Regions from separate parts of the Streptomyces sp. NPDC101118 genome, predicted to be linked through region 1. Evidence: riboswitches for the same ligand, from Rfam matches in the RefSeq annotation. Region 1 holds a riboswitch; each other region holds the start of a gene.
What was found. Region 1 has a riboswitch for thiamine pyrophosphate ahead of ACIQUQ_RS02620 (thiamine ABC transporter substrate binding subunit). Riboswitches for the same ligand answer to the same signal wherever they lie in the genome.
Positions count from the first base shown of each region.

Region 2: another riboswitch for thiamine pyrophosphate. It lies ahead of thiC (phosphomethylpyrimidine synthase ThiC); the one in region 1 lies ahead of ACIQUQ_RS02620 (thiamine ABC transporter substrate binding subunit).
Region 3: another riboswitch for thiamine pyrophosphate. It lies ahead of thiO (glycine oxidase ThiO); the one in region 1 lies ahead of ACIQUQ_RS02620 (thiamine ABC transporter substrate binding subunit).

Region 1 covers NZ_JBIVZG010000001.1:585,093-595,267, reverse strand. Annotated here, with positions in the region: gene ACIQUQ_RS02630 (ABC transporter ATP-binding protein) at 1-630, opposite strand, end outside; gene ACIQUQ_RS02625 (ABC transporter permease) at 630-2,237, opposite strand; gene ACIQUQ_RS02620 (thiamine ABC transporter substrate binding subunit) at 2,306-3,406, opposite strand; TPP riboswitch at 3,491-3,601, opposite strand; gene rlmN (23S rRNA (adenine(2503)-C(2))-methyltransferase RlmN) at 3,621-4,733, opposite strand; gene ACIQUQ_RS02610 (phosphatidate cytidylyltransferase) at 4,908-5,975, opposite strand; gene frr (ribosome recycling factor) at 5,975-6,532, opposite strand; gene pyrH (UMP kinase) at 6,582-7,361, opposite strand; gene tsf (translation elongation factor Ts) at 7,518-8,354, opposite strand; gene rpsB (30S ribosomal protein S2) at 8,490-9,374, opposite strand; gene ACIQUQ_RS02585 (murein hydrolase activator EnvC family protein) at 9,644-10,175, shown strand, end outside.
Region 2 covers NZ_JBIVZG010000013.1:55,391-65,565, forward strand. Annotated here, with positions in the region: gene ACIQUQ_RS21255 (IclR family transcriptional regulator) at 116-853, shown strand; gene ACIQUQ_RS21260 (SsgA family sporulation/cell division regulator) at 951-1,406, shown strand; gene ACIQUQ_RS21265 (YibE/F family protein) at 1,541-3,034, opposite strand; TPP riboswitch at 3,107-3,255, shown strand; gene thiC (phosphomethylpyrimidine synthase ThiC) at 3,249-5,030, shown strand; gene ACIQUQ_RS21275 (glycosyltransferase) at 5,133-6,242, opposite strand; gene ACIQUQ_RS21280 (hypothetical protein) at 6,531-7,652, shown strand; gene ACIQUQ_RS21285 (hypothetical protein) at 7,738-8,532, opposite strand; gene ACIQUQ_RS21290 (metallophosphoesterase) at 8,682-9,845, opposite strand; gene ACIQUQ_RS21295 (LacI family DNA-binding transcriptional regulator) at 10,052-10,175, opposite strand, start outside.
Region 3 covers NZ_JBIVZG010000003.1:323,066-333,240, forward strand. Annotated here, with positions in the region: gene ACIQUQ_RS07400 (RNA-guided endonuclease InsQ/TnpB family protein) at 1-1,101, shown strand, start outside; gene thiO (glycine oxidase ThiO) at 1,049-2,224, opposite strand; TPP riboswitch at 2,222-2,334, opposite strand; gene ACIQUQ_RS07410 (NAD(P)/FAD-dependent oxidoreductase) at 2,523-3,695, shown strand; gene ACIQUQ_RS07415 (Rv2175c family DNA-binding protein) at 3,776-4,141, shown strand; gene thiE (thiamine phosphate synthase) at 4,213-4,866, shown strand; gene metF (methylenetetrahydrofolate reductase [NAD(P)H]) at 4,997-5,911, shown strand; gene ACIQUQ_RS07430 (hypothetical protein) at 5,951-6,964, shown strand; gene ACIQUQ_RS07435 (phytoene desaturase family protein) at 7,071-8,516, opposite strand; gene ACIQUQ_RS07440 (DUF4126 domain-containing protein) at 8,540-9,160, opposite strand; gene ACIQUQ_RS07445 (DUF3040 domain-containing protein) at 9,244-9,645, opposite strand; gene ACIQUQ_RS07450 (methyltransferase) at 9,935-10,175, opposite strand, start outside.

The DNA of each region.
Region 1 (10,175 bases):
CCGCCCGTCCCGCATCACGACCACCCGGTCGGCGAGCGCGAAGGCCTCGCCCTGGTCGTGCGTCACGGCCAGTACGGTCGTGCCGAGCCGGGAGAACAGCCCCCGCAGCTCGACCACCAGCCGCTCGCGCAGCCCGCGGTCCAGCTGGCCCAGCGGCTCGTCCAGCATCAGCAGCCGCGGCCTCGGTGCCAGCGCCCGGGCCAGGGCCACCCGCTGCTGCTCGCCCCCGGACAGCGAGGCGACGGCCCGGCGCCCCGCACCCGGCAGCCCCACCAGCTCCAGCAGCTCGGCGACCCGCGCCTCCCGCTCGGCCCGCCCGACCCCGCGCATCCGCAGCCCGAAGGCGACGTTGCCGCCCACGTCGCGCTGCGGGAACAGCTGGTGGTCCTGGAACATCAGGCCGACCCCGCGCCGGTGCACGGGGACCCCGCTCTGGTCGGCCCCGCCCAGCAGCACGCGCCCGGCGGCGGGCTGGAGCCCGGCGACCACCCGCAGCAGCGTGGACTTGCCGCTCCCGCTCGGGCCCAGCACACAGACGGTCTCGTGCTCGGCCACCGCCAGGTCCACGGCGTCCAGCACCGTCCGCGTCCCGAAGCGGACCGACACCGCGTCCAGTTCCAGCAACGTCATCAGAACTCCCCGGACCGCTCGGGCCGCAGCCGCTCCAGCACCAGCAGGGACACCGCGCACACCCCCATCAGAATCGTGCTCAGCGCCATCGCCTGCCCGTAGTTCAGCTCACCCGCGCGCCCCAGCAGCCGCGCCACGGCCACCGGCAGCGTCGGACGGTCGGGCCGCGCGATGAACACGGTGGCCCCGAACTCGCCGAGGGACACCGCGAAGGCGAACCCGGCGGCGATCAGCAGCGCCCGCCGCACCATCGGCAGGTCCACCTCCCGCCAGGCCCGCAGCGGCGACGCGCCGAGCATCGCCGCCGCCTCCCGCAGCCGCCCGTCCACGGCACGCAGCACGGGCAGCATCGTCCGCACCACGAAGGGCACCCCGACCAGTGCCTGTGCCAGCGGCACCAGGATCCAGGAGGTGCGCAGGTCGAGCGGCGGCTCGTCCAGCGTGATCAGGAACCCGAAGCCCACCGTCACCGCGGACACGCCCAGCGGCAGCATCAGCAGGGCGTCGAAGCCCCGCACCAGGCGGCCGGCGCGCCGCGTGAGCGCCGCCGCGGCCAGGCCGCCGATCAGCAGCGCGATGCCGGTGGCGGCCAGCGCGTACTGGAGAGAGTTCCAGACCGCCTCCAGCGGCGGGACGAGGAAGGTGCCGCCGTCGGAGGACTGGAGTGCCCGGTAGAAATCGGTGCCGTAGCCGCCGGGAGCGTCGAAGGAGCGCTCCACCAGGACGCCCAGGGGCAGCACGATCAGCAGCAGGACCGTCAGGAGCACCCCGCCGAGCAGCGCCCACTGCCCGAAGCCGGCCGGCCGGTGGGCCGTGCGGGCGGGATCGACCAGCCGGAGTGCGGTCTCGCGCCGGCGCACCGTCACGGCGTGCACGGCGAGGATCGCGCCCACGGCGGCGAACTGCACCAGCGTGAGCACGGCGGCGGTCGGCAGGTCCAGCAGCTGGGCGGTCTGCCGGTAGACCTCCACCTCCAGCGTGGCGTACCCCGGTCCGCCGAGGATCTGCACGACGCCGAAGGAGGTGAAGGTGAAGAGGAAGACCATGAGGGCCGCGGCGGCCACGGCAGGCGCGAGGGCGGGCAGCGTCACGCGCCGCCAGGCGCCGAACCGCCCGGCGCCCAGCACCCGGGCGGCCTCCTCCTGGCGCGGGTCCAGCTGGGACCACAGGCCGCCGACGGTGCGTACCACCACGGCGTAGTTGAAGAAGACGTGCGCGAGGAGGATCGCCCACACGGTGGTGTCGAGCCGTACGCCCCACAGCTCGTCCAGCATCCCGCCCCGGCCCAGCAGGGCCAGGAAGGCGGTGCCCACCACCACGGTCGGCAGCACGAAGGGGACGGTGACCACGGCCCGCAGCAGCTGCTTGCCGGGGAACTCGAAGCGCGCGAAGACGTACGCGCCGGGGAGCGCGATCAGCAGCGTGAGCGCCGTGGAGGCGAGCGCCTGCCAGGTGGTGAACCACAGCACCCCGGCGATGTCGGGCCGGGCGAGCACCTCGCCGATCCGGCCGAACTGCCAGCCGGTGCCGGTCTTGATCCCGCGGCCCACGATCGCGGCCACGGGCCAGGCGAAGAAGATCGCGAAGAAGGCGAGCGGCAGGGCCATCAGGCCCAGCCGCACCGCCGTGGCGCGCCGGGAGGAGCCCGCGGGCCCCTCCCGGACCGCGTCCTCCGCTACTTCAGCACGAGCGAGGTCCATGCCCCGACCCACTGCTCACGGTTCTTGGCGATCGCGTCCGGAGCGACGGTCTCCGGCTTCTCGATCACCACGCCGTGCTTGGTGAAGATCTCCGGCAGCTTCGCGTCCTTGACCACCGGGTTCACGAACATCTGGAGCGGCATGTCCTCCTGGAATTTCTTGCCGATCAGGAAGTCCAGCAGGGCCTTGCCGCCCGCCTCGTTCTTCGCGCCCTGGAGCAGGCCGGCGAACTCGGTCTGGCGGAAGCACGTGCCGGTGGAGACGCCGGTGGGCGCCACGGCCGGCTGCGGCTCGCCGTACAGCACCTCGACCGGCGGGCTGGAGGCGTAGGAGACGACCAGCGGGCGGTCGCCCTTGGCCTTCTTGCCGCCCGCGGAGCCGGAGAAGCGCTCGTTGTAGGCCTGCTCCCAGCCGTCGACGACCTCGACGCCGTTGGCCTTGAGCTTGGTCCAGTAGTCCTTCCAGCCGTCCTCGCCGTACTTGCCGACGGTCGCGAGGAGGAAGCCGAGGCCGGGCGACGAGGTCGAGGCGTTCTCGGTGACCAGGAGGTTCTTGTACTCGGGCTTGACCAGGTCGTCGAGGGTGACCGGCGGGGCCAGCTTCTTGTCGGCGAAGTACTTCTTGTCGTAGTTGACGCAGATGTCGCCGGAGTCGACCGGGGTGACGCGGTGCTGGTCCTTGTCGAGCTGGTACTGCTCGGGGACCTCCGCCAGGCCCTTGGCCTCGTACGGGACGAAGATGCCGTTGTCGAGGGCGCGGGAGAGCAGCGTGTTGTCGACGCCGAAGAAGACGTCGCCGCGCGGGGAGCCCTTGGTGAGGATCTCCTGGTTGAGGGCCGCGCCCGCGTCACCGCTCTTGAGGACCTTGACCGTGTAGCCGGTCTGCTTCTCGAACTCCTTCAGCACGGCCGGGGTGGCGTTGAAGGAGTCGTGGCTGACGAGCGTGACCGTCTTGGACTTGGGCTCACCGCTCGGGGCCGCGCCGTCCTTCTCGTCGCCGTTGCCGCAGCCTGCGAGCGCGGCCGCGCCCAGGGCGGTGGCCAGCACGGCGCCCGCCATCTTCTTGGTGGTGCTCACGGAACATTCCTCCTGGAGTGACCAGGAGAAGACGCGGCCCCGCCCCGGCGCTCTGGGAGCGGACGCCGGGGCAGGGCGCAACAGCTTGAGTGGTGACCGAACTTCCTACCCGGAATGACCCGGGCGAGGTTCAGAGGGTCTGCGGCGTGACGGTGCCCGCACTCTCAGCGCTGTGGCGCTCCCCTGTCGGAATATGCAGATGTACGGGGCCAGGTTACCGCTCGCTGGCGGCGAGCTGTCCGCACGCTCCGTCGATCTCCTGGCCACGGGTGTCGCGGACGGTGACCGGCACGCCGTGGTTGGCGATGGCCTGGACGAAGGCCCGCTCGTCCTCCGGACGGGAGGCGGTCCACTTGGAGCCGGGGGTCGGGTTGAGCGGGATCAGGTTGACGTGCACCCGCTTGCCCTTGAGGAGGCGTCCCAGCAGGTCACCGCGCCAGGCCTGGTCGTTGATGTCGCGGATCAGCGCGTACTCGATGGAGATGCGGCGGCCGGACTTCTCGGCGTACTCCCAGGCCGCGTCGAGGACCTCGCGGACCTTCCAGCGGGTGTTCACGGGGACGAGGGTGTCGCGCAGCTCGTCGTCGGGGGCGTGCAGGGAGACGGCGAGGCGGCACTTGAAGCCCTCGTCGGCGAACCGCAGCATGGCCGGGACCAGGCCGACGGTGGAGACGGTGATGCCGCGCTGCGACAGGCCGAGGCCGTCGGGCTCGGGGTCGGTCAGGCGGCGGATGGCGCCGACGACCCGCTTGTAGTTGGCCAGCGGCTCGCCCATGCCCATGAAGACGATGTTCGACAGGCGGGCCGGGCCGCCCGGGACCTCGCCGTCACGCAGGGCGCGCATGCCGTCGACGATCTGGTGGACGATCTCGGCGGTGGACAGGTTGCGGTCGAGGCCCGCCTGGCCGGTGGCGCAGAACGGGCAGTTCATGCCGCAGCCGGCCTGCGAGGAGATGCACATGGTGACCCGGTCCGGGTAGCGCATCAGGACGGACTCGACGAGCGTGCCGTCGTGCAGGCGCCACAGGGTCTTGCGGGTGGTGTCGTCGTCACAGCTGATGTGCCGGACCACGCTCATCAGGTCGGGGAGCAGTTCCTGCTGGAGCTTCTCGCGCGCGGCGGCCGGGATGTCGGTCCACTCGGCCGGGTCGTGCGCGTAGCGGGCGAAGTAGTGCTGCGAGAGCTGCTTCGCGCGGAACGGCTTCTCACCGATCGCGGCCACGGCCTCGCGCCGCTCGGCGGGCGAGAGGTCGGCGAGGTGCCGGGGCGGCTTCTTGGCCCCCTTGGGCGCGACGAAGGTCAGTTCTCCCGGAAGGGGGCGGGCCATGATCGGTTTCTCCTCAGTGCGACGAGGCCTGGCCGGCCTCCGTGGAAAACGGAGCCGATGGCATTGGCGCGACCGGCGCCAGGAGACCTCACAGGGCGTCCCCCCGCGGCTCGCGGGGGACGAGAAAGGCGCGCCACTCGGGAGTGACGCGCCTTCCAGGATACCCGGGACGGCTCAGCCGGTGCCCACGAAGAGCGCCAGCAGCAGCCACACCACCGGTGCGGTGGGCAGCAGCGAGTCCAGCCGGTCCATGATCCCGCCGTGACCGGGCAGCAGCGTGCCCATGTCCTTGATGCCGAGGTCCCGCTTGATCATCGACTCACCGAGGTCGCCCAGGGTGGCGCTGACCGCGACCGCGAGGCCCAGCAGCAGACCCTGCCACCAGCTGCCCCCGTCGATCAGGAACTCCATGCACAGCGCACCGGCCGCCATCGCGAAGGCCACGGCACCGAGGAGTCCCTCCCGGGTCTTCCCGGGGCTGATCCGCGGGGCGAGCTTGTGCTTGCCGAAGCGCCAGCCCACCGCGTACGCCCCGGTGTCGCTGACCACTGTCAGGACCAGGAAGGTGAGCACCCGCTGCGGGCCGTCGTCGGCGGTCAGCAGCATCGCCACGAAGGTCGCGAGGAACGGCACGTAGAACGCGGCGAAGACGCCGGCCGTGACGTCCTTCAGGTAGCCCTCGGGAGGCTCCGTCATCCGCCACACGAGCACGGCGAGCGCGGTCAGGGCCATCGCGACCCAGGCGCCCTCGGCCCCGCGCACGTACCCGGCGACGACCATCGCGGCGCCGCCGACGGCGAGCGGGACCAGGGGCGCGTTGATGCCCTTGCGCTCCTGGAGCCGGGAGGTGAGCTCCCACAGCCCGACGACCACCGCGACCGCGATGACGCCGACGAAAACCGCCTTCACGATGAACAGCGAGGCGAAGATCACGGCACCGAGGCCGACGCCGACCCCTATGGCGGCGCGCAGGTCCCGCCCCGCACGCTTCTTCGGCGGCGGGGAGGAGGCCTCCTGCGGGGCCTGGGGCGGGGGCGTGGGCATGGGCTCCTGCGGCGGCGTCTCGTCGCGGAACAGGGGGCCGCTCGGCTGAGCCGCCCCCCGGTCGCGTGGTTCCCGGTCTTCGAAGTCTCGACCGGCGGCGTCGGGCACGATGGGCATGGGCCGAGTCTGCGGCCCTCCGAGCACATCGTATGCGGGACCCGCCGGTACCGGCTCCGCCGCCCAGGAAGAGTCGTTCATCAGACCTCGAGGAGCTCGGCTTCCTTGTGCTTCAGGAGCTCGTCCACCTGCGCGACGTACTTCGCGGTGGTGTCGTCGAGCTCCTTCTCGGCGCGGCGCACCTCGTCCTCGCCGGACTCCTTGTCCTTCACGAGCTTGTCGAGGGCGTCCTTGGCCTTGCGGCGCACGGAGCGGATGGAGACCTTCGAGTCCTCGGCCTTGCCGCGGGCGACCTTGATGTAGTCGCGGCGGCGCTCCTCGGTGAGCTCCGGGAAGTTGACCCGGATGATGCGGCCGTCGTTGCTCGGGTTGACGCCGAGGTCCGAGTCGCGGATGGCCTGCTCGATGTTGCGCAGCGCGCTCGCGTCGAACGGGGTCACCACGGCCATGCGCGGCTCCGGCACCGAGAAGGACGCGAGCTGGTTGATGGGGGTCAGCGCGCCGTAGTAGTCGGCCACGATCTTGTTGAACATCGCCGGGTGCGCACGGCCGGTGCGGATCGCGGCGAAGTCCTCCTTGGCGACCACGACGGCCTTCTCCATCTTCTCCTCGGCCTCGAGGAGGATTTCTTCGATCACCACGTGCTCCTGCATGTCTTGAGTGGATGGTTCGGGCGGGGTGGGTCGCTCAGGCCCGGGTGCCCTGGTCGCTCACGAGCGTGCCGATCTTCTCACCCTTGACGGCGCGCGCGATATTCCCCTCCGCGAGCAGCTCGAAGACGAGGATCGGCAGCTTGTTGTCGCGGCACAGCGTGATGGCAGTGGCGTCGGCGACCTTGAGGTCGCGGGCCAGCACCTCGCCGTACTCGAGGGCGTCGAACTTGACCGCGTCGGGGTTGGCCTTGGGGTCGGAGTCGTAGACGCCGTCGACACCGTTCTTGCCCATGAGCAGGGCCTCGGCGTCGATCTCCAGGGCGCGCTGGGCGGCCGTGGTGTCGGTGGAGAAGTAGGGCATGCCCATGCCGGCGCCGAAGATGACGACGCGGCCCTTCTCCAGGTGGCGCACGGCGCGCAGCGGGATGTACGGCTCCGCGACCTGGCCCATGGTGATGGCGGTCTGCACGCGGGAGTCGATGCCCTCCTTCTCCAGGAAGTCCTGGAGCGCGAGGCAGTTCATCACGGTGCCGAGCATGCCCATGTAGTCGGAGCGGGCCCGGTCCATGCCGCGCTGCTGGAGCTCGGCGCCGCGGAAGAAGTTGCCGCCGCCGATGACGACGGCGATCTCGGCGCCGTCGCGGACGACCGCCGCGATCTCGCGCGCGATCGCGTGCACGACGTCGGGGTCGACGCCCAGTCCCCCGCCGCCGGAGAAGGCCTCGCCGGACAGCTTCAGCATGAAGCGGCGGCCCTTCTTGTCGTGGTCGCTCTTGTCGTCGGAAGCGGTGTGGGGGTCCACGCCCTGATTCATGGAGATCTCCTCGTGCACATACGAAGAAGGCCATTGCCGGGGTCCTTGCGGTTCCCTGTACGGCAATGGCCTCCTCGTCAGATCTGCGGTCGTCCGGCGCGAACGCGGACGACTGCCTCAGACCCTACCGGGGTCCGGTGTCCGTCGCGTACGGACTCAGATGCCGACCTTGATGCGGGTGAAGCGCTTCAGGGTGACACCGGCCTCGTCCAGGATCTGCTGGACGGACTTCTTGTTGTCCAGCGCGTAGGGCTGGCCCAGGAGCGTGGCGTCCTTGAAGAAGCCGTTGAGGCGACCCTCGACGATCTTCGGCAGGGCGGCCTCGGGCTTGCCCTCGGCGCGGGTGGTCTCCTCGGCGACGCGGCGCTCGGACTCGACGACCTCGGCCGGGACGTCTTCCTTGGCCAGGTACTTCGGGGCGAACGCGGCGATGTGCTGCGCGACGCCCTTGGCGAGGTTGGCGTCGGCCTTGTCCAGCTCGACCAGGACACCGATCTGCGGGGGCAGGTCGGGCATGGTGCGGTGCATGTAGGAGTAGACGAAACCGTCGCCGTACTGCGCGAAGCGGTCCAGGACGATCTTCTCGCCGAGGTTGGCGTTGGCCTCGTCCACGAACGCCTGGACGGTCTTGCCGGCCTCGATCTCGGAGGCGAGCAGCGCCGCGATGTCCGCCGGGGAGGTGGCGGCCACGTGCTTGGCGATGTCGGCGGCGACGGCCTGGAACTTGTCACCCTTGGCGACGAAGTCGGTCTCGCACTTCAGCTCGACGAGCACACCGGAGGTGTTGTCGTCGGCGAGCAGGGAGACGACGGCACCGTTCTCGGCGGAGCGGCCCTCGCGCTTGGCGACGCCCTTCTGGCCCTTGATGCGCAGGGCCTCGACGGCCTTGTCGACGTTGCCGTCGGACTCGTCCAGGGCCTTCTTGCAGTCCATCATGCCGGCGCCGGTGAGCTCGCGGAGCTTCTTGACGTCAGCGGCGGTGTAGTTCGCCATGAGTCTGTGATTCTCTCTCGAAGTCGTAGATCTACGGGTGAACGGCGGGGGCCGGTGCCTTGTGAGCACCGTCCCCCGTCGTCATCGTCCGTGCTGGGAGTGCCCGGCAGGTGAACGCCGGGCTCTCTCAGTGGGTCAGGCCTGCTCGGCGTCCGCGGCCGGAGCCTCGGCGGCGGGGGCCTCGGCAGCGGGGGCCTCGGCAGCGGGGGCCTCGGCGGCGGCGGGGGCCTCGTCGGCCTTCTTCTCGCCCTCGAGCAGGTCGCGCTCCCACTCGGCCAGCGGCTCGCCGACGGTCTTGTCGCCCGGCTTCGAGTCACCGGCGGCAACGCCGGAGCGGGCGATGAGGCCCTCGGCGACGGCGTCGGCGATCACGCGGGTGAGCAGGGTGACGGAGCGGATCGCGTCGTCGTTGCCCGGGATCTTGTAGTCGACCTCGTCGGGGTCGCAGTTGGTGTCGAGGATCGCGACGACCGGGATGTGGAGCTTGCGCGCCTCACCGACGGCGATGTGCTCCTTCTTGGTGTCGACGATCCAGACGGCGCTCGGCACCTTCTGCATCTCGCGGATACCACCGAGGGTCTTCTCCAGCTTGGCCTTCTCGCGGGAGAGGACCAGGAGCTCCTTCTTGGTGAGGCCGGAGGCGGCCACGTCCTCGAAGTCGATCTGCTCGAGCTCCTTGAGGCGCTGCAGACGCTTGTAGACGGTGGAGAAGTTGGTGAGCATGCCACCCAGCCAGCGCTGGTTGACGTACGGCATGCCGACGCGGGTCGCCTGCTCGGCGATGGCCTCCTGGGCCTGCTTCTTCGTGCCGACGAACATGATGGAGCCGCCGTGCGCGACGGTCTCCTTGACGAACTCGTAGGCGCGGTCGATGTACGACAGCGACTGGAGCAGGTCGATGATGTAGATGCCGTTGCGCTCGGTGAAGATGAAGCGCTTCATCTTCGGGTTCCAGCGACGGGTCTGGTGACCGAAGTGGACGCCGCTCTCCAGCAGCTCCCGCATCGTGACGACGGCCATGGCCGTACTCCTTGATTGCTCGGTTACCGCGACCACCGGACGGCGGTCGCGCCTGACGCCCCGACGCGCCGTGCCACGAGGGACCGAGGAGCGCGGCCACCGGTCGTGATCGACCAGGTGGCGGGGCGTGCGAAGTCGACCCGGTGACCCGGATCGCCACAAGAAGTGTACGGGACCCGGGACCGTGCCGGGTGACGCGCCTGTCCACAGCGGGCCGCCCGTCCACAGGCCCGCCCGCCCCGCCGGCCCCCGGCGGGATGCTGCGGGACATGACTCCCCTGCTGCTCGGCCTGGTCCTGACCCTGCTCGCGCCGTTCTCCGGATACGGCGCACCCGCCGCCCCGTCCGCCGGGTACGGGCTCCCGCGCGCCGCCCCCGTGACGCCCGCCCCCGGCCGCCCGGGGCCCCTGGCGGTGCGGCCGCTGCCGGCGCCGCTGCGGCTGCTGCGCGGCTGGCTGCCACCGCCGACCCCGTACGCGGCGGGGCACCGCGGAGTGGACCTGGCCGCGGCGCCGGGCACGGAGGTGCGCGCGGTGGCCGCCGGGCGGGTGCACCACGCCGGGCCGGTGGCGGGGCGCGGGGTGCTCTCGCTGACGGTCGCGGGCACGCCGCTGCGCACGACGTACGAGCCGGTGCGCCCGCTGGTCGCCGAGGGCGAGGCGGTGGCCCGGGGACAGGTGGTGGCGGTCACGACCGCCGGCGGGCACTGCGGCGAGCCCTGCCTGCACTGGGGGCTGCTTTCGGGCGAGGCCTATCTGGACCCGCTGTCCCTGCTGCCGCGGACGGCGCCGCGGCTGCTGC
Region 2 (10,175 bases), on a different contig from region 1:
ACCCCCAGGAGTGCGGTCGCTGCGGGGGCGGCCCCCGCAGCGGCGGGCCCCCACAGCCCGCCGCCACGCCTGGGGGTGAGCTTTGTCTTCGGTGCACAACGCCGCTGTTCCGACCCTGATCGGCTCGGTTCAGAGGGCGCTGAGACTGCTCGAAGCCGTGGGGTCCCATAGCGAGGGAGCCCCGGCCAAGCAGCTGGCCCGCGAAGCCGGACTCCCGCTCCCCACCGCGTACCACCTGCTCCGGACCCTCACCCACGAGGGCTATCTCCGCCGCGAGAGCGGTGTGTTCGTGCTGGGCGACGCAGCCGGTCGGCTGGCCGGCGGTGGACTGCAGCAGAAACGTCGCAGCATGATCCTCGACTCCCTCGCGCACTTCCGCGACGTCATCGGGGCACCCATCTACTTCGCGGTCTTCCGCGAGGGCGAGATCGAGGTCGTGGGCGTCTCCGACACCCCCGGAATGCCGGCCGTGGAGGAGTGGGCCGAGTTCCGCGCCACCGGCCACGCGCACGCCATCGGGCAGTGCCTGCTGGGCCAGCTCGACGAGGCGACCCGACGCGAGTACCTCGACCGGCATCCCGTCGAGGCCGTCACCCCTTACACGGTCCGCGACATGCGCGCCCTGGAGCAGCGCATCACCGCCCAGCAGCGGATGCAGCCCGTGATCGAGCGTCAGGAGTACGCCCTGGGCACGGTCTGCGCGGCCATCCCGATCACGGCCGGTGACGCCGCGGCAACCATGGCGATTTCCCTCCCTCTCCACCAGCAAGACCGATTGCTCTATGCGGTTGATCGGCTACGGAGTGAAGTAGGCGCGCTGTTGAGCACGCTCTCGTTCTCTATCAGTATCTGAAAACTCACTCCTTGTGATCCGATGGCGCTTCCACCACCCTTGTCAAGAGGGCCCTGGGGGATCATTCCTGGCCACTTCCACAACAGCGGGGTAGGCAATGCGCGAGTCGGTACAGGCAGAAGTCATGATGAGCTTCCTCGTTTCCGAGGAGCTCTCGTTCCGGATCCCGGTGGAGCTCCGGTACGACGCTCGTGACCCCTACGCAGTTCGCCTGACCTTCCACCTTCCCGGCGACGCGCCCGTGACCTGGGCGTTCGGCCGGGAGTTGCTTCTCGACGGCATCAACAAGCCGTGCGGTGACGGCGATGTACACATCGCCCCCACCGATCCAGAGGAGCTGTCCGATGTCCACATCCGGCTCCAGGTCGGCAGCGACCGAGCCCTGTTCCGGGCCAGTGCGGCCCCTCTGGTCGCGTTCCTCGACCGGACCGACCGGCTGGTGCCGCTCGGTCAGGAGCGCAACCTCGGCGACTTCGAGGAGAACCTCGACGACGCCCTCGACAAGATCCTTGCCGAGACGCGTACGCAGCAGAACGAGCAGAACGCGGGCTGAACCACGGCCGGCGGGAACCGGCCCGTACGCGTGCGTCCCGAGCGGTACGCGTACGACGAGCGACCCTCAGCGTGCCGACGCGCTGAGCCGCCCGGTCCCCATCCCGTGATCCGCCCGTCCGCAACGACGGTCACTCAGCGCTTACGGCGACGACCCCGTCCGCCGGTTCGTCCCGGCCCCCCGGCCGGAGCCGCGGACGGGGATGCCGGCCGGTCGGCCGAAACCACCAGTGCGGCCAGCGCCGTCGTCACCGGCACCGACGCCACGAGCCCGATCGAGCCCACCAGGGTCCGTACGATCTCCTCGGCCACCAGCTCGCTGTTGGCCACGGAACCCACACTGCTCTGTGCGATCGAAAACAGCAGCAGCAGGGGCAGGGCCGCGCCGGCGTAGGCGAGCACCAGCGTGTTGACCACCGAGGCGATGTGGTCGCGGCCGATCCGGATGGCCGCGCGGTACAAGGCCCGTGGCCCCATCGTGGGGTCCGCCGCGTGCAGTTCCCAGACGGCCGAGGTCTGCGTGACGGTCACGTCGTCGAGCACGCCCAGGGACCCGATGATCACACCTGCCAACAGCAGGCCGCTCATGTCGATCTCCGGGTAGAGGCCGTGGATCAGACCCGTGTTGTCGTCCGTGTTCCCGCTCAGGAACGCCGACCCGATGAACCCGGACCCGAGCACGCCGATCAGCAGCAGCGAGACCAGGGTGCCGAGCACCGCGACCGAGGTGCGGGCCGTCACGCCGTGGCACATGTAGAGCGCGATCAGCATGATGGCGCTCGCCCCGACCACCGCGACGACCAGCGGGTTCGACCCCTGGAGGATCGCCGGCAGGATGAAGAGGACCAGCACGGCGAAGCTGACGGCGAGCGCCACCAGCGCGAACACCCCGCGCATGCGCCCCACCAGCACCACGGCCAGCGCGAAGATGCCGGCGAGCAGCGCCAGGGGCAGCTCACGGTTCACGTCGACCACCGAGTACTGGAGGTCGCGGGGGGCGTCCGGCGCGTACGCGACCACGACCTCCTGACCCTCGCTCAACTGCCGCGGTGCGCCAGGCTGGACGATCTCCAGGAACGTACGCCCCTTGTCGGGACCGGTGGTGACCTCGATGGTCGCCTTCGCGCACTGCCCGGTCTGCGCCTGCTGCGCCTCGCGCCCCTCGGGCGTGGAGGTGTCCCCGGTGGGCGGCACCTGGGCGACGTTGACCTCCTTGCAGTCCACCCGCTGGAGCGTGGCGACCCGCCCCTCCTGCGTCTGGCGGTCGAAGCCGACGCCGGTGCGTTCGTGCGCGGGTGCGCCGCCGGGCCACAGCACGACCAGGCCCACCACCACCGCGGCGGCGAAGGGGATCAGCACGGCGGCGATGACCTTGCGCAGGTGCTTCGAGACGGGGGCGGCCGGGCCGTGCCCGTGCGAGTGCCCGCCGTGCGAGTGCCCGCCGCCGTCTCCGCCGTGACCGCCGCCGTGCCCGCCGCTCCCTGCGTGCCCGTGCCCGTGCCCGTGCCCGCCGGCGTCGTACGCTCCGTGCCCGAAGTCGTGCTCGCCCGGCCCCCCGTAACCCTCTGCGGGGCCAGGGTGGCCGGTGTGGTCATGGGGGTCGACGGGAGGCTGCGGCGGTGTGGTCACCGGCCGATCATCGCAAGAGTTGGGGGGGCCCACTGTTCAGCGCGCCACAGATGACGCTAGCGTGGGGGCACCTTTGCACAACGCGGGAGCTCGGAGCACCGGGCTGAGAGGGCGCTGATCACCGTACGCGCGTCGAAGATGACGGGTACGGGAGGAGGCTGCGTCGACCGCCGAACCTGTTACCGGGTAATGCCGGCGTAGGGAGATAGGTCTCATGACCATTCAGGATGCACGCACGCCTGCCACCAGCCAGGACGGCCAGAGCGAGCGCCAGCCGGGCTGGCACAAGGGCTACGTCGCGGGCTCCCGCCCCGACATCCGCGTGCCGGTTCGACAGGTCCACCTCACCAACGGCAAGGACGTGACGCTCTACGACACGTCCGGCCCGTACACCGACCCGCAGATCGAGACCGACGTCCGCCGCGGCCTGCCGCCGCTGCGCGAGAACTGGATCATCGGCCGCGGCGACACCGAGGAGTACGCGGGCCGTCCCGTGCGCCCCGAGGACGACGGCATCAAGCACACCTCGCCCCGCGGCGGCCTCAAGAACCTCGACGCCGTCTTCCCGGGCCGCCCGCGCCTGCCGCGCCGCGGCCGCGACGGCCAGGCCGTCACGCAGCTCGCGTACGCACGCCGCGGTGAGATCACCCCGGAGATGGAGTACGTCGCGATCCGCGAGAACGTCTCCCCCGAGGTCGTCCGCGAGGAGATCGCCGCCGGCCGCGCGGTGCTCCCGGCGAACGTCAACCACCCGGAGATCGAGCCGATGATCATCGGCAAGAAGTTCCTGGTGAAGGTCAACGCCAACATCGGCAACTCCGCGGTGACCTCCTCCATCGAGGAGGAGGTGGAGAAGATGACCTGGGCCACCCGCTGGGGCGCCGACACGGTCATGGACCTCTCCACCGGCCGCAACATCCACACCACCCGTGAGTGGGTGCTGCGCAACTCCCCCGTCCCGATCGGCACCGTGCCCCTCTACCAGGCCCTGGAGAAGGTCGACGGCAAGGCCGAGGAGCTGACCTGGGAGATCTACAAGGACACGGTCATCGAGCAGGCCGAGCAGGGCGTCGACTACATGACCGTCCACGCCGGCGTGCTGCTGCCGTACGTGCCGCTCACCGCGCGCCGCAAGACCGGCATCGTCTCGCGCGGCGGCTCGATCATGGCCGCCTGGTGCCTCGCGCACCACAAGGAGAACTTCCTCTACACGAACTTCGAGGAGCTCTGCGAGATCCTGGCGGCGTACGACGTCACGTACTCGCTCGGCGACGGCCTGCGCCCCGGCTCGATCGCGGACGCCAACGACGCCGCGCAGTTCGCCGAGCTGAAGACGCTGGGCGAGCTGAACACGATCGCCAAGCGTCACAACGTACAGACGATGATCGAGGGCCCGGGCCACGTCCCGATGCACAAGATCAAGGAGAACATCGACCTCCAGCAGGAGATCTGCGAGGAGGCGCCGTTCTACACGCTCGGCCCGCTGACCACGGACGTCGCGCCCGCGTACGACCACATCACCTCGGGCATCGGCGCCGCGATGATCGCCTGGTGGGGCACCGCGATGCTCTGCTACGTCACGCCCAAGGAGCACCTGGGCCTGCCGAACCGGGACGACGTCAAGACCGGCGTGATCACCTACAAGATCGCCGCGCACGCCGCCGACCTGGCCAAGGGCCACCCGGGTGCCCAGGAGTGGGACGACGCGCTGTCCGACGCGCGCTTCGAGTTCCGCTGGGAGGACCAGTTCAACCTGGCCCTCGACCCGGACACCGCCCGCGAGTTCCACGACGAGACGCTTCCGGCCGAGCCGGCCAAGACCGCGCACTTCTGCTCGATGTGCGGTCCGAAGTTCTGCTCCATGAAGATCTCGCAGGACATCCGGCGGGAGCACGGCGGGGACCTGAAGGCCGAGGAGATCCAGGCGGGCATGGCGGAGAAGTCCGCCGAGTTCGCCGCCGCGGGCAACCGCGTCTACCTGCCGCTGGCCGACTGACCCACCGGCCGCCGCAGCCGCACGGACGGACCCGCGACCCTATGGGGGGAGTCGCGGGCCCGTCCGGCGTTCCGTTTCCGGGTGGGACGGCGCGTACGCCGCTCAGGCGACGGTCTGGTACGCCGAGCCTAGCTTCGCGCGGGCGAAGTCGCGGTTCGCGGTGACCCGTTCGCGCTGGTCCGCCGGCAACAGACCGTCGGCGAGGAGCCGTTCGCAGCACTCCAGGCACTCCTGGTACTCGCCGGTCCAGTAGGCGGCGACGGCGAGCTCGTCGAGCGCGCGCCAGTCGTGCCACGCGAACTCCACGAACAGGATGTCCTCAGGCCGCTGGACGGCCACCGCACGGCGGGCGAACATGTGGGCCAGCGGCCAGCGCCCCTCGAGACGGCACAGCCGGGCGAGGTCGCCGATGGCCTCGGCGCGGGTGGGCCGGCTCTCGTACGCACGCAGGTAGCGGTCCATGACCTCGGCCGCCGGCCGCTCCAGCTCGGTGGCGAGCCGGGCGGCGTACACCTGGGCGAGGTACGTCTCCTCGACCCAGCCGCCCATGGTCACGCGGTGGTCGTAGGCGGCCAGCGACTTCTCCTTCTCGCCGGCGTCGCGCCAGCTCTGGGCCAGGTAGAAGGCGTACCGCGCGTTGTCGGGCTCCTTGGCGAGCCCTTCCTCCAGGATCTTCGCGTCACGGAGGTACTTCTCCCGCTCGCCGCCCTGCCGCTGCCGGGCGCCGCCGCCCACGATGAGCAGGTTGATCCCCTCGAGCACGTCCTTGCTGTGCGGTCCGCCGCAGTCGAGGTACTCGTGGAGCACCCCGACGTAGCGCCAGGGCAGCCGGGTCGCGACGAGCGTGTGCCGCCAGTGGATGATCGGGCCGTGGTGCACCGCCAGCTGGTACGCGTCGTGGGTCAGCTCCGGCATGCGGAAGCCCGGCTCGATGCGCATCTCGTCGTCGGCGTCCATGAACAGCAGGTAGTCGGCACGGTCGCCGGCGAGCTCGATGGCCTCCGTGCGGCTGCCGTCGAAGCCCCGCCACGGACGCTCGTACAGCTCGCCCGGCAGGTCGGCGAAGTACTCCCGGATGACGTCCTGGGTGCCGTCCGTGGAGCCCGTGTCGACGATCACCCACGTGTCGATCAGGGGGCGCACCGACTCCAGGCACTTCCGGATGGTCGGTGCCTCGTTCTTGACGATCATGTTCAGGCAGACTGTGCTCAAGGGTCCCGTCCACGGTGTGCGGGCCGCCGTACGGGCGGCCGGGCCGGCGTCGGACCGTGACCGTAGTGACCCTCGTGACGCCGTTGTCCACGGCTCGCCGAAAGCGCTACTGCGTCTGCGGGCGGGAACACACCCTCGGGTGGGTGTCTGCTAGCCCGAAGTGTTGACGTACGCATCCGGCCACTCAAGTGGTAGTGCTTAATGTCCGTTTTCTCCGGAGGAAGCTCGAACCCGCGACCGGGACGTCACCCGTTCCGGCGGCAGATCCTTTCCGAAGGAGCGTTTTTGATGAGTCGTGAGCGCAGGACCACGCAGCTGGGTCCCGTTCCCTGTACCCGGGGCTGGCAGGTGGGCGGTGCCCTGGCCTCCCTCTCTCTCGTGCTGGTGGGCCTCGCAAGCCCCGCCGTGGCCGCGGCCAACGCGATCACCCCGCAGGTGAGCGCGGTCGCGCCGGCGGGTGGCGGCGGCGACTGCAAGGAGGAGCGTCCGCACGAGAAGCCGCGCCACGGCAAGCCGCTCGCCCGCCACCTGCTGGACAAGTACCTGCACGGGCAGGACCACGACGACCACGACGAGTACGTGCGTGGCGGCGGCGGCGACGACAAGTGCAAGGGCGCCACGGGCGCCACCGGTCCCACGGGCCCGACCGGTCCGACCGGTCCCACGGGTGCGACCGGAGCTCCGGGTGGCGGCGCGACCGGTGCCACCGGTCCGACGGGTCCGACCGGCGCGACGGGCGAGCAGGGTGAGCCCGGAACGCCGGGCGGACCGGGCGCCACGGGTGCCACCGGTGCCACGGGTCCGACGGGCGCCACTGGCCCCACCGGCGATGGCCAGGGCCCGACGGGCGCCACCGGCGCGACCGGCGGGACGGGCCCGACCGGCCCGACCGGCCCGACGGGTGCGACCGGCGCCGACGGCACCGGCACCCCGGGCGCGACCGGCGCCACGGGCGCCACCGGCCCGACGGGTCCGACCGGCCCGACGGGTGCCACCGGCGCGACCGGTGCCGCGGTCTGCCAGGACGTCGATGCGTACAACCCGAATGACTCCGAGGAGGTCAAGGCGGTCCTGACCCCCTCGACCGCCTACGCGGGCATCCGTCGCATCCAGCCTGACAACAGCGCCTACTTCTGGGTCGACCTGGGTGCTGCGGACGACTTCCCGTCCGACGCCTGCGGCATCTCTGTCGCGTCCCAGGCGAACGACGTCTCCGTCGAGGTGCTGACCGAGTCCAACCAGCTCTGGGAGATCACCTGCCGTCGGGTCAACACCATGGGCAACCGCAGCCTCACGTGCGACAGCGCCTGGACCCAGGTCACGTCGTACCCGCCCACCCTCGCGCAGCGGTTCGGTGACAAGCCGCTCCTCAAGACCCAGCAGGGTCACGCGGTCAACAAGGTCGCCTGAGCGGCCACGACACGCTAGTCCGTGGCGTACCTGACACCAGTGGGTACGCACACGGGACCCCCGCGGCCCGGGCCGCCGCCGGACGCTAGTCCGGCCGGCGGTCCGGGCCGCCGAAGTCCGGGCTCGTGAAGTCGGGACTGGTGTAGCTCGGGCGGGGGGTGGGGTCTTCGCCCGCCGGGGAGGTGAAGTCCGGCCGCGTGTAGCCGAGGCTCGGCATCCGGCCCGACGGGCGGTACGAGGACGGGGCCGCCGGATCCCTCGGGTCGGCCAGAGCGTCCCGCAGGAACGGCAGCACCCCCCGCTCCAGCAGCGCGTTCAGCCAGGCCTCCCGCGCGCGGGCCAGTTCCTCCGGTACGGCGTCGAGGTCCTCCGCCACGACCTCGGTGGAACTGTTCCGCACCGCGGTCACCAGCAGCCCGACCGCGGCGACCAGGATCGCGATCACGGTCAGCCCGCCGAACAGCCAACCGGCCGTCAGCATCGTCCGGGCGAACGCGGGTTCGGGGTCCAGGAGCTTCAGGAAGTACCCGACCAGCAGGAATATCAGCATGGCCGTGAAGGACAGCACCGGTGCCAGTACCGCCACCACCGCGCTGGCCCCGGCCCCGCCGGTGCCGTCGTCGGTGACCCGCGGTTCCTGGCGTGCCGGGTCGCGCAGGTCTTCCCGTACCTTCACGAAGTGCTCGTACTCGGGAGCCGCCGCGGTGGTCAGGATGCCGGTCGCGTTGAGTGCCATCGTGCGCAGCTGTTCTGCGTTCAGCCGTTCGCCGACGGAGGCCAGGTCGGGCCGCTCGGACGCGGTGCGGAGCACCTCGTCCAGCAGGCGCAGGAACTCGGGCCGGTCCTCGGTCAGCAGGTGCGGAGCGCTGGTCATGTGCATCCCCCGATGCTCCGTCGGCGCCGGTTTGCCCGCGTAGACAGGAAGGTCCGGCGGAAACGGAGGAGAGCCTGCTACGGATAGAGCGATGGTAGAGCGCCCACGTGGTGCCGTGACAGGGGCTTTCGGTAAATACCCCGGACGGTGAACGGTCAGTCGCGCAGCGGAAGTTCGACGACCAGCAGCTTTCCGGCCATGGTCACCCCGCCGTCCATCGCGATGGCGAGCCCGTCGGCGTACACGTGCGGCCCCTCGACGGTCGGGCCGTCCGAGTCCTCGCCGTCCTCCGAGCCGACCTCGCCGAGGAGGTACGGGATGGGGCTGTGCCCGTGCACGATGCGCGAGCCGCCGTAAGTGGCGAGCAGCCTGCGGACCTCACCGGGGCCGGACTCCTCGTCGCGGAAGCTGAAGCGCTTGGTGAACTTGCGGAACAGGTCCCAGCACTCGTTGGCGTCGTTGCGGTTGAGGGCCTGCTTGACGGTGTCGTTGACCGCCTCGACGGAGTCGCCGTAGTCGAGGTACGCGATCGTGTCCGAGTGGAGGAGCAGGTGGTCGTCGACCACGGCGGCCGCGTCGAGCCGGGACATCCACTGGAGGTGGACGTCCTCCAGGCGCTCCATGTCGGTGCGCTGGCCGCCGTTGAGCAGCCAGGCGGCCTGGAAGGTGGCGGTGCCGGCGCCGGAGCTGACCGGGGTGTCGCCGAACCGCTTGGCGCCGATGAGCAGCAGCTCGTGGTTGCCCATGAGGGCCTTGCAGTAGCCGCCAGCCGCGGCGGCCTCGGCGGAGAGGCGCATGACCAGGTCGATCACACCGATGCCGTCAGGGCCGCGGTCGGTGAAGTCGCCGAGGAACCAGAGCCGGGCGTTGCCCGCGGCCCAGTGGCCCTCGGAGTCGGTGAGGCCCTTGGCGCGGAGTTCGGCGACCAGCTCGTCGAGGTAGCCGTGTACGTCGCCGACGACCCACAGGGGGCCGGGGCCCCCCGGGCGCTCCTCGGGGACGTACTGGATCTGCACGGTGTCGCCGGGGCCGCCGGACGGGCGTGCGCCCTGCCCGATGACCGGGAGGTCGCGCTGGGTCGGGGTGTAGCCGTCCGGGTCCTCGGCGGGGGCCGCCGGGGAGGCCGGGTAGGCGTGGGGCTCCGGGGCCGCGGACCGCTGCACCGGCGCGGCTCCGGGGTGGTGTGCGGCGGGCTGCGCCGGATGGCCGGGGGTGCCGGCGTACGGATGGAACTCGGGGGTGTACTCGGCCGCGGGAACGCGGAAATCCCGGAGCGTCTCCGTCCGCATCGCGGGTCCCTGACCTGCCCCCTGAGCCATCGACCCCTCCACCACCTCGCGCTGCCGTGCACCTGCGGACCCTCCTGGCCGGAGGGTCCGTGATGTCGTGCGCCCATCATAGGAATGCAGCTCGCTCTGTGTGACGCACCAGGGGTGGTGAATCCTGGACGGACACGAACCGCGTTGGTTGTTTCTCCCGATTTGGGTGGTCTGGACGGGTGATCTTGTGGATCCGGGCCGCGTCTTCAGTCCCGTGCCGGGGATCGGGGCGGGCTGACCGTGGTACGGGGAGGCCTGCGCTGGGACGAAGTGCGGACGATGAGTTCGGTCGGTATCACCTGCTCGACCGGCCGGCCGGCGTCGACCCCC
Region 3 (10,175 bases), on a different contig from region 1:
GCGGAGGTGTCCGTGGACGCGCTCCAGTCCGCCCTCCGTGACCTGGATGCGGCGTACGCGAACTTCTTCGCGTCGGTGTCGGGGAAGCGCCGCGGGCGTCGTGTGGGTCTGCCGGTGTTCAAGGCGAAGAAGGAGACGCGGCAGTCGGTCCGGTTCTCGGAGAACGGGTTCCGGCTGTGGGAGAACGGTCGGCTGAACCTCGCGAAGATCGGTGACGTTCGGGTCCGCTGGTCCCGGCCCCTGCCTTCCTCCCCGTCGTCGGTGACGGTGGTCAAGGACGGGGCGGGCCGGTACTACGCCAGCTTCGTCGTGGACGTCGACCCGCAGGAGCTGCCGCCGGTCGACGCCGAGGTCGGCATCGACCTGGGACTGACCCACTACGCCGTGCTCTCCGACGGGCACGTGATCGACAACCCGCGCTTCCTGCGCCGCGCCGAACGGCGCCTGCGCAAGGCCCAGCAGACCCTGAGCCGCAAGGCGAAGGGTTCGAAGAACCGGGCCAAGGCCCGGATCAAGGTCGCCCGCGCTCACGCGAGGGTGGCCGATGCGCGCAGGGACTGGTGCCACCAGACCGCTTCGAGGCTGCTCCGCGACAACCAAGCGGTCTACCTCGAAGACCTGGCGGTCTCCGCCCTGGCACGCACCCGCCTCGCCAAGTCCGTCCACGACGCCGCGTGGGGCATGTTCCGGCGCGTGCTGGAGGAGAAAGCCGCCCGCTGCGGCCGGCACGTGGGTGCGGTGGCGCGCTGGCTGCCCTCCTCCCAGACGTGTTCGGTGTGCTGGGTGGTGGACGGGAGGAAGCCGCTGCACGTGCGCACCTGGCGGTGCGAAGGCTGCGGTACCGAGCATGATCGTGACCTCAATGCGTCGCGTGTGATCCTCGCCGCCGGGCAGGCGGAGAGGCTAAACGCCCCTGGAGGGCCGGTAAGACCTGGAGTGGAAATCCCACGCCAGGCACGGCCCGACGAGCGGGGAACCCACCCGAAGGCCCAGCCGGTGACCACCGGCAGCCAGGCGGGAATCCCCGTCCTTCAGGGCGGGGAGGACGTCAAACGAGGGACTCCTCACGTACTGCTGCGGGGGAGAAGCGGCGGGGCGTGAACGCGCGGGCCACCTCCGGGAGTTCACCGGTGGCCAGCAGCTCCGCCATCACCTCGCCGGTGAGGGGGGTCAGCAGCACGCCGTTGCGGTAGTGCCCGGTGGCCAGGTGCAGGCCGGGCAGCTCCGTGGGGCCCAGCAGCGGGGCGTTGTCGGGGGAGGCGGGGCGCAGGCCGGCCCGGGTCTCGGTGAGCGGGAGTTCGGTCAGGCCGGGCACCAGCTCGTGGGCGTCGCGGAGGAGTTCGTACACCCCGCCCGCGGTGACGGTGGTGTCCCAGCCCAGTTCCTCGCTGGTGGCCCCGACGACCAGCTCGCCGTTCTCCCGGGGCACGAGGTAGACGTGGCTGCCGCGGACCACCGCGCGGACCGTGCGGGTCAGGAACGGCGCGTACGCCCCCGGCACCGTCAGCCGCAGCACCTGTCCCTTGACGGGCCGGACCGGCGGCACGACCTCCGGCGGCAGGCCTGCCAGCCGTCCGCTGTGGCTGCCCGCGGCCAGTACCACCTGGTCGGCGGAGAGTTCCTCGCCGGTGTCGAGCACGGCGCCCGTGGCGCGGTCGCCGGTGACGGTCAGCCGCTCCACGGAGGTCTGGTGGAAGAGCACGCCGGCCCGCTCGCAGGCCGCGACCAGGGCGGCGGCCAGCCGCCGCGGGTCCACCTGGTGGTCGCCGTCGACGCGCAGCCCGCCGCGCACCCCGGGTGCCAGCATCGGCTCCAGACGGCGGCACTCGCGGCCGGTCAGCCACTCCGACTCCAGCCCGCAGCGCCGCTGCAGCGCGTGCAGCTCGCGCAGGTGCGTACGGTCGTCCGCGTCCAGCGCCACGGCCAGCGTGCCGCAGGCGCGGTAGCCGATGTCCAGGCCGCCGCTCGCCTCGGTCAACTCCGCCTCGAACTCGGGGTAGCGGGCGGCGGAGGCGAGGTTGAGCCCGAGCAGGGTCTCCTCGCCGTAGTGGAGTTCGGTGACGGCGGCGAGCATGCCGGCCGCCACCTGGGCGGCGCCGCCGCCCGGCCGCGGGTCGGCGAGCGCGGTGCGCAGCCCGCGCCGTGCGGCCCGCCAGGCCGTGACCAGGCCGATGATCCCGCCCCCGATGACGAGGACGTCGGATCCCTTACGAGATGAGTGCATGGGCGTCCAGCCCCTCCCTTCGCCGGCATGACCCGGATCAGGTTCGTACGGTCGGAGGCCGGCCAGCCTCCCTCTCAGCCCGGTCCGCCCGGGCTCCCGCGATAGGTACGGTGGCCAGACTATCCCCCGGCCGCGAGCGCGGGTAAGGCCGCCCGCGAGCACGCCGCGAGCGCCGCTCCGCCCCGGAAGGACACCGACTTTCCTGACGGTCCGTCAGGTGGTTAGGGTGTGCGGCGTGAGCGATCAGCTGAGTCAGACCCAGGACACGGCGCACGGCGTCGTCATCGTCGGCGCGGGCATGGCGGGCGTGCAGACCGCCGTGGCCCTGCGCGAACAGGGCTGGACGGGACCGGTGACCCTGCTCGGCGCCGAACCCCACCAGCCGTACGACCGGCCGCCGCTCTCGAAGGCGGTGCTGCTCGGCAAGGCCGAGGACTCCGCCTTCGACGTCGACTTCCAGGGGCTCGGCATCGAGCTGCGCCTCGGCGTCGAGGTCACCGGGCTGCGCGCCGCCGACCACGAGGTGGACACCTCCGCGGGCCCGGTCCCGTACGCCACCCTGGTCCTCGCCACCGGGGCGGAGCCCCTCACCCTCCCCGGCACCGAGGGCGTGCCCGGCGTACACCTGCTGCGCACCCTCGACGACGCCGAGCGGCTGAAGCCCGTGATCACCGAGCGGCACGACATCGTCGTGGTCGGCGCCGGCTGGATCGGCGCCGAGTTCGCCACCGCCGCCCGCGAGGCCGGCTGCGCCGTCACCGTGGTCGAGGCGGCCCCCCGCCCGCTGGCCGGCGCGCTGCCGGCCGAGGTCGCCGAAGCGATGTCCGGCTGGTACGCCGAGGCCGGCGCCCGCCTGGTGACCGGTGCCCGGGTGGCCAAGGTGGCCCCCGGCGCCGTGGTGCTCGCCGACGGCACCGAGCTGCCCGCGGGCGCCGTGGTCGTGGGCATCGGCGCCCGGCCCGCCACCGGCTGGCTCGACGGCTCCGGCATCGAGCGCGGCGCGGACGGCTCCGTCACCGCCGACGACCGCCTGGCCACCTCGTTGGCCGACGTGTACGCGGTCGGCGACTGCGCCTCCTTCCCGTCGGCGCGCTACGGCGAGCGGCTCGTCGTCCACCACTGGGACAACGCCCTCCAGGGCCCCCGGGTGGTGGCCGCGAACATCCTGGCCGGGCCCGGCGGCGAGGCGCAGGCCTACGATCCGGTCCCGTACTTCTGGTCGGAGCAGTTCGGGCGCTTCGTGCAGTACGCGGGCCACCACGCCGAGGGCGACACGCTGGTCTGGCGCGGGGACCCGGCCGAGGCCGCCTGGTCCGCCTGCTGGCTGCGCGGCGAGGCCCTGGTGGCGGTGCTGGCCGTGGGCCGGCCCCGTGACCTGGCGCAGGGCCGCAAGCTCATCGAGAGCGGGGTCCCGGTGGACCCGGCCCGGGTGGCCGACGCCGCGGCCCCGCTGAAGTCCGCCGCCCGCTGACGGGTGGGGGTGCGGCTCGCCGTACCCCCTCCGGCACCGCCCGGGTACCGGCTGTCGGTCCGGGATGGCAGGCTTGTCCCGTGACCGAGATTGACGCAAAGATCGATGCTCTCGTCCCCGAGTGGCTCTACCTCCCCGACATCGCCGAAATGCTGGACGTTGAGGTGACGCGCATCCGCCAGCTGGTGAAGGAGGGCCAGCTGATCGCGGTGCGCCGCGGTGAGAACCGCGCCCTCCAGGTGCCGGCCGCCTTCATCGACGGCGACAAGGTGGTCAAGGGCCTCTCCGGAACCCTCACGCTGCTGCGGGACGACGGCTTCACCGACGAGGAGATGCTGGAGTGGCTCTTCACGGCGGACCCGACCCTGCCCGGCACCCCGGCCCAGGCCCTGAGTGAGAATCGCGGCACGGAAGTGAAGCGCCGCGCCCAGGCGCTCGCCGTCTGATCCGAACCGAACCACCACGCGGTGTGCGGGCCCGAGCGGCCCGTGCACCGCCCCACCCGGGGGGTACCTCCATGTCCGTCGACGCCCGCGCCGCCCTGTCCGACGCCCGGCTCTACCTGTGCACGGACGCGCGCAAGCGCCAGGGGGACCTCCCCGAGTTCCTCGACGCCGTCCTCGCGGGCGGGGTCGACATCGTGCAGCTGCGCGACAAGGGCATGGAGGCCGCCGAGGAACTGGAGCACCTCCAGGTCTTCGCCGAGGCCGCCCGCCGCCACGGCCGGCTGCTCGCGGTCAACGACCGCGCCGACGTCGCCCACGCCATCGGCTCCGACGTGCTGCACCTCGGCCAGGGGGACATCCCCGTCCCGGCCGCCCGCGCGATCCTGGGCGAAGGGGTGCTGATCGGCCGCTCGTGCCACGCGGAGTCCGAGGTCGCCGCGGCCGCCGCCGAGCCGGGCGTCGACTACTTCTGCACGGGCCCCTGCTGGCCCACCCCCACGAAGCCCGGCCGCCACGCCCCGGGCCTCGACCTGGTCCGGTACGCGGCCTCGCTCGGCCAGGACCGGCCGTGGTTCGCCATCGGCGGCATCGACGCCGGGAACCTGGACGAGGTGCTGGACGCCGGCGCCTCCCGGGTGGTCGTGGTCCGTGCGATCACCGAGGCCGACGACCCGGGTGCGGCCGCCGCCGACCTGGCCAAGCGGGTGCGGGCCCGACTCCTCTGAGCGACCGGAACCGTCGGTTCCTCCGGTTCGGACGGTGCTCAAGGGCCTCTGGTCCATCAAAGTGTCCAAAAACGTGTCCGAGGGGTGGACGCGCCTTGGGGTGATCATGGAGTTTGTCTAGCCTGCCCGTATGGCCCTTGGCACCGCTTCCACCAGAACCGACCGTGCACGCACGGTCCGCGACATGCTCGCGTCCGGTACGTCGTACTCGTTCGAGTTCTGGGCGCCCAAGACGGAGAAGGGCAACCGGAACCTCTGGAACGCCCTCCGCCGGGTCGAGGCGGTGGCCCCCAGCTTCGTGTCCGTGACCTACGGCGCGGGCGGCTCCACCCGGGGCGGCACGGTCAAGGCCACCCAGGAGATCGCCGCCGACACCACCCTGACCCCGGTCGCGCACCTCACCGCGGTCGACCACTCGGTGGCCGAGCTCCGGAACGTCATCGGCCAGTTCGCGGACGCGGGAATCCGCAACATGCTGGCGCTGCGCGGCGACCCGCCGGGCGACCCGATGGGCGAGTGGGTGCCGCACCCGGAGGGCGTGCACTACGCGGCGGACCTGGTCCGGCTGCTCAAGGAGTCCGGCGACTTCTGCGTCGGCGTCGCGGCCTTCCCCGACATGCACCCCCGGTCCTCCGACTGGGATTCAGACATCCGGCACTTCGTGGACAAGTGCCGCGCGGGTGCGGATTACGCGATCACCCAGATGTTCTTCGATCCGGAGAACTACCTGAGGCTGCGCGACCGCGTCGAGGCGGCCGGCTGCGAGACCCCGATCATCCCCGAGGTCATGCCAGTTGTCGGCATCAGGCAGCTCGACCGGCTGCCCCAACTGAGCAACGCACTCTTCCCGGAGGACGTGAAAGAGCGCATGCTCGCCGTCAAGGACGATCCGGCCGCTGTACGCTCCATTGGCATCGAGTTCGCCACGGAGTTCTGCGCGCGGCTGCTGTCCGAGGGAATCCCCGGACTGCACTTCATCACGCTCAACAACTCCACGGCGACTCTCGAGATCTACGAGAATCTGGGCCTGCACCAGCGGCCCTGACCGGCCGTACCCGCGCGGCCGTACCGAGAGGGGCCATGCATGGGCTGGACGGTCCTCTACATCGCGTTCGGCGTCGTCGCGTTGTGGCTGCTGGCCGAGGTGCTGCTGCAGTACAAGGCTCGGCTGCGCTGGCGCGTGCTCGCCTTCGCCGGGTTCCTCGGCGTCGTCGCGGGTGTACTGATCAACTCCGTGCTGGTCATCGGCGTGGGCGCGACGGCGTTCGCCGTCGGCCAGACCCTGGTCACCCTCTCCTTCCGGCGCGGCTTCGTGGCCGGCTGGGCCCTGAACGCCAAACGCGAGGCGGCCGAGCCCGAGCCCGGCCGCCGCGGCAGACGGCGCGGCGGCAGCGACGCGGGCCGCCGCGAGGAGCCCGCGCTGCGGGTCTCGGACCTGGAGTACGGGCCCGAGGGCGACGCCGACCCCTCGGAGCACCCGCACGGGGCCCCCGACGCGCCCGGCTTCACCGGGGCGTCCGACGAGGGCGCGTACGACGGCTCCTACGACGCCCCCCAGGACGCGACGGCCGTCTACGAGCCGGTGCCGGCCGACTCGGGCTACCCGTACGCGGGCACGGGCACCGACGGCGCCGGTACCGACTACGCGGGCGCCGGCGGATACGCGGCGGCCGGCGCGGACTACTCCGGCTACTACGACCCGCAGCAGGCCGCCCAGGACCCGTACGCGGGCGCCGGGACGGGCTACGCCGCATCCTTCCCGGGCCAGGACGGCTACGGCGGCGGCTACGACTACGGCGCCGGCGAGCAGCAGACGTACGCCGCGTACTCCGACCCGTACATCGGCACCGGGGGCGTCACGCCCCAGCCCGACCCGAGCGCCTACGCGGCCTACGACTACGGGTACGGGACGGGCGAGCAGATGTACCCCGCCTACCCGGACCCGTACACCGGCCAGCACCAGTACGCGACGGACACCCCGCCCGGGGGCGTCTGGGTCCCGCAGCAGCGCGACGTCGAGCAGCCGTACCCGGCCGACCAGCCCCCGACCTACCCCTATCAGGGCGCGCCCGGCGAGTACGAGCAGTACCGCTACTGAGCCGCGGGGCGGCGGCCCGCCGGGAGCCGCCCCGGACCGCGGCCGCTCACCGCGCGCCGCCCCCGCTCACTGCGAGCTGCGCCAGCTCACCGCGCGCCGCCCCCGCTCACTGCGAGCCGCGGAAGTCCGCGCCCTCCACGATCAGCCCGGACACCAGGGCGCCCGTCATCCCGGCGTGGGCCAGCCCGCCGCCCGGGTGCGCCCAGCCGCCCGCGAGGTACAGGCCGGGCAGCGCGGTCGTGTTGGCCGGGTACAGCAGCTCGGTGGCGCCGGCGAGGGCGGGCGCGGGCACCGCGCCCCCCAGGGCGCCGGTGTCCTCCGCCACGTGCTCCGGGGTGCGCAGCTCCTGCCAGATCAGCCGCTCGCGCAGCTCCGGGACGGCCCGCGCGGCCGCGTCGAGCAGCCCCTCCGCGGTACGGGCGGCCCATTCGGGCCCGCCGCCCTCCCCGGCGCCGGTGACGGCCGTGACGGTCACCGCCTCGTGCCCGGCGTCGGGCCGGTTCCGGCCGTCGTCCGGCCGCAGGACCGTCACCGCGGCGGAGCCGCCGGGGGAGTGGACCAGGGTGCGGTGCACGGTGCCCTCGGGGCGCGGGCCGCGCAGGGCGAGGAACAGGGTGGCCCGGCTCGGTGCGGGCCCGTGCGGGGTCCTGGCGCCGCCGGGCCACAGGTCGGTGCCCGGCAGCAGGCCGCCCAGGCGGCGCGGGTCGATCCCGCAGACCACCGTGTCCGCCTCGACCGCGGTCCCGTCGGCCAGCGTCAGGCCGGCGGCGCGGCCGTCCCGCTCGCGCACGGCGGTGACCTCGGCGCCGAACACGAACTCGGCCTTCCGCTCCAGGCAGCGCTCGTACACGGCCGTGGCCAGGGCCCGCATGCCGCCGCCCACGTACCAGCTGCCGAACGTCTGCTCCATGTACGGCAGCACCGCCGCGGCCGCGGGCGCGGTGCCGGGGTCCAGGCCGTACGTGCCCACCAGGCCCCGCAGCAGCCCCGCGGCCCCGCCGCCCAGCTCCCGTTCGGCCACCTCGGCCAGCGTCGGCGGGCGGCGGCGCAGGAGGCCGCTCCTGCGCAGCGCGGGGTAGGGGTCGCGGCCCAGGACCTGCCAGTCGGCCCGCAGCGGCTCCTCAAGCAGCGGCCGCCGGGTGGCGTCCCAGGCGTCGCGTGCCCGGTTCAGCAGGGCGGCCCAGCGCTCGCCGGTGCCCGCGCCGAAGGTCTCGTCGAGGGCGGCGGCCACCCCGCCGCGGGACACGGCCGGCAGCGTGACCTCCCGCCCGTCCGGCAGCAGGTGACGGACGGCCGGGTCCACCCGGACCATCTCGACGCAGTCCTCCAGGGGCCGCTTGCCGGTCTTCACGAACAGGTCGCGGTAGACGGCGGGCAGGTGCAGCAGCCCCGGCCCGGTGTCGAAGCCGAAACCGTCGCGCTCGTACCGGCCCACGGAGCCGCCGTACGTCGCCGCCCGCTCGTACACCGTCACCCGGTGCCCCGCCACGGCCAGCCGGGCGGCCGCCGCCATCGCGCCCATCCCGGCGCCGATCACCGCAATTCGTGCCATGCGGCCGACCTTATCGAGCCTGGTCAGGAGGGTGGGAGCCCGGCCCGTTCCAGCGCGGCCAGCCGCTTCTCCTCACGACGCTGGGCCCGTCGGCGCAGGAACCTGCGGATCCGGCTCCAGACGAAGACCAGGACGACCAGGCCGGCGAGCAGCAGCACCCCCGCGATCACCGCGGCGGCCACCGGCTGGAACATCGCGAAGGTGACGACGCCGGCCACGCCGAGGTCCTCGGCGGTGCTGGCGATGACGTTGCTGAAGGGCTCGGGCGAGGTGTTGATCGCCATCCGGGTGCCGGCCTTGACGAAATGGCTGGCCAGGGCCGTCGAGCCGCCCAGCGCGCCCGCCGCCAGGTCGGGCAGGGAACCGCTCTGCCCGGCCAGCAGGGCGCCGACCACGGCACCGGCGACGGGGCGGATCACCGTGTGGACGGCGTCCCAGGCCGAGTCCACGTAGGGGATCTTGTCGGCCACGGCCTCACACAGGAACAGCACCCCCGCCACCACGAGGACGTCCGTCCGCTGGAGGGACTCGGGCACCTCGTCGGTGAGTCCGGTCGCGCCGAAGAGGCCGAGCAGGAGGACCACGGCGTACGCGTTGATCCCGCTGGCCCAGCCGCTGGTGAAGACCAGGGGGAGCACACTCATCCGGACATCATGCCGTGACGCGCGTGAGGGCGCCCGCCATTCGGGCGGGCGCCCTCACGCGCACGTGTTGTCCGTCGCGGGGCTCAGTGCCCCTGCTCGTCGCGGCGCTTCTGCCACCGCTGCTCGATGCGGTCCATCATCGACCGCCGCTGCCGGTTGTGGCCGCGCCCATGGGACCCGGACGCGCCGGGGATGGGCTGCTCTCCGGGTTTGGGGGCCTTGCGCCAACCGGTGACCGCGAGGACCGCGCAACCCAGCATGACGAGGAATCCCACCACGCTGACCCAGAGCAGGTTCGGCGCGACCATTCCGGTCATGAGGAGCGCGATACCCACCAGAAAGCCTGCGACTGCCTGGTAGACCCGTCGTCGGGTGTACGTACGCAGCCCGCTTCCCTCAAGCGCTGTCGCGAACTTGGGATCTTCGGCGTACAGCGCTCGCTCCATCTGCTCGAGCATGCGCTGCTCGTGCTCCGAGAGCGGCACGGGAGTCCTCCTCATCCGTCGGTCGCGGGGGGTAGCGACCGGGGGTCCCCTTCAGGATAGGCAGGGAATCGCCCCCGTGAAACCCGCCCTCTACGCCACCTTTTCAAGCACTTCGAATACTGCACCTGTGCACAGACCGTACCGTCGCCCGGGCGGTCGCTGAGGCGCTTATTCCCCAACGGCTGCCCTGCCACACGGGACCGTGTCTCCCGATCATACGGTCAAGGGCGCCGGAGCGGAGGGTCTGTGGCGTACTCCATCCGCTCCTGCACCGCAGATCAGGGCGTCTTCAGGCGGCGGCCTCGGGCTTGGTGCCCAGTACGTGCAGCTGGGTGGCCACGGCGTGGAAGGCGGGCAGCTCGGCGGCGGCCTCCTCCAGCCTGAGGAGGGCCTCCACCGCGCCGGGCTCGGTGTCGACGAGGACGCCCGGGACCAGGTCCGCGAAGACGCGTACGCCGTGCACCGCGCCCACCTCCAGGCCCGCGCCGCCGACCAGCTCGGACAGCTGCTCGGCCGTGAAGCGCCGCGGC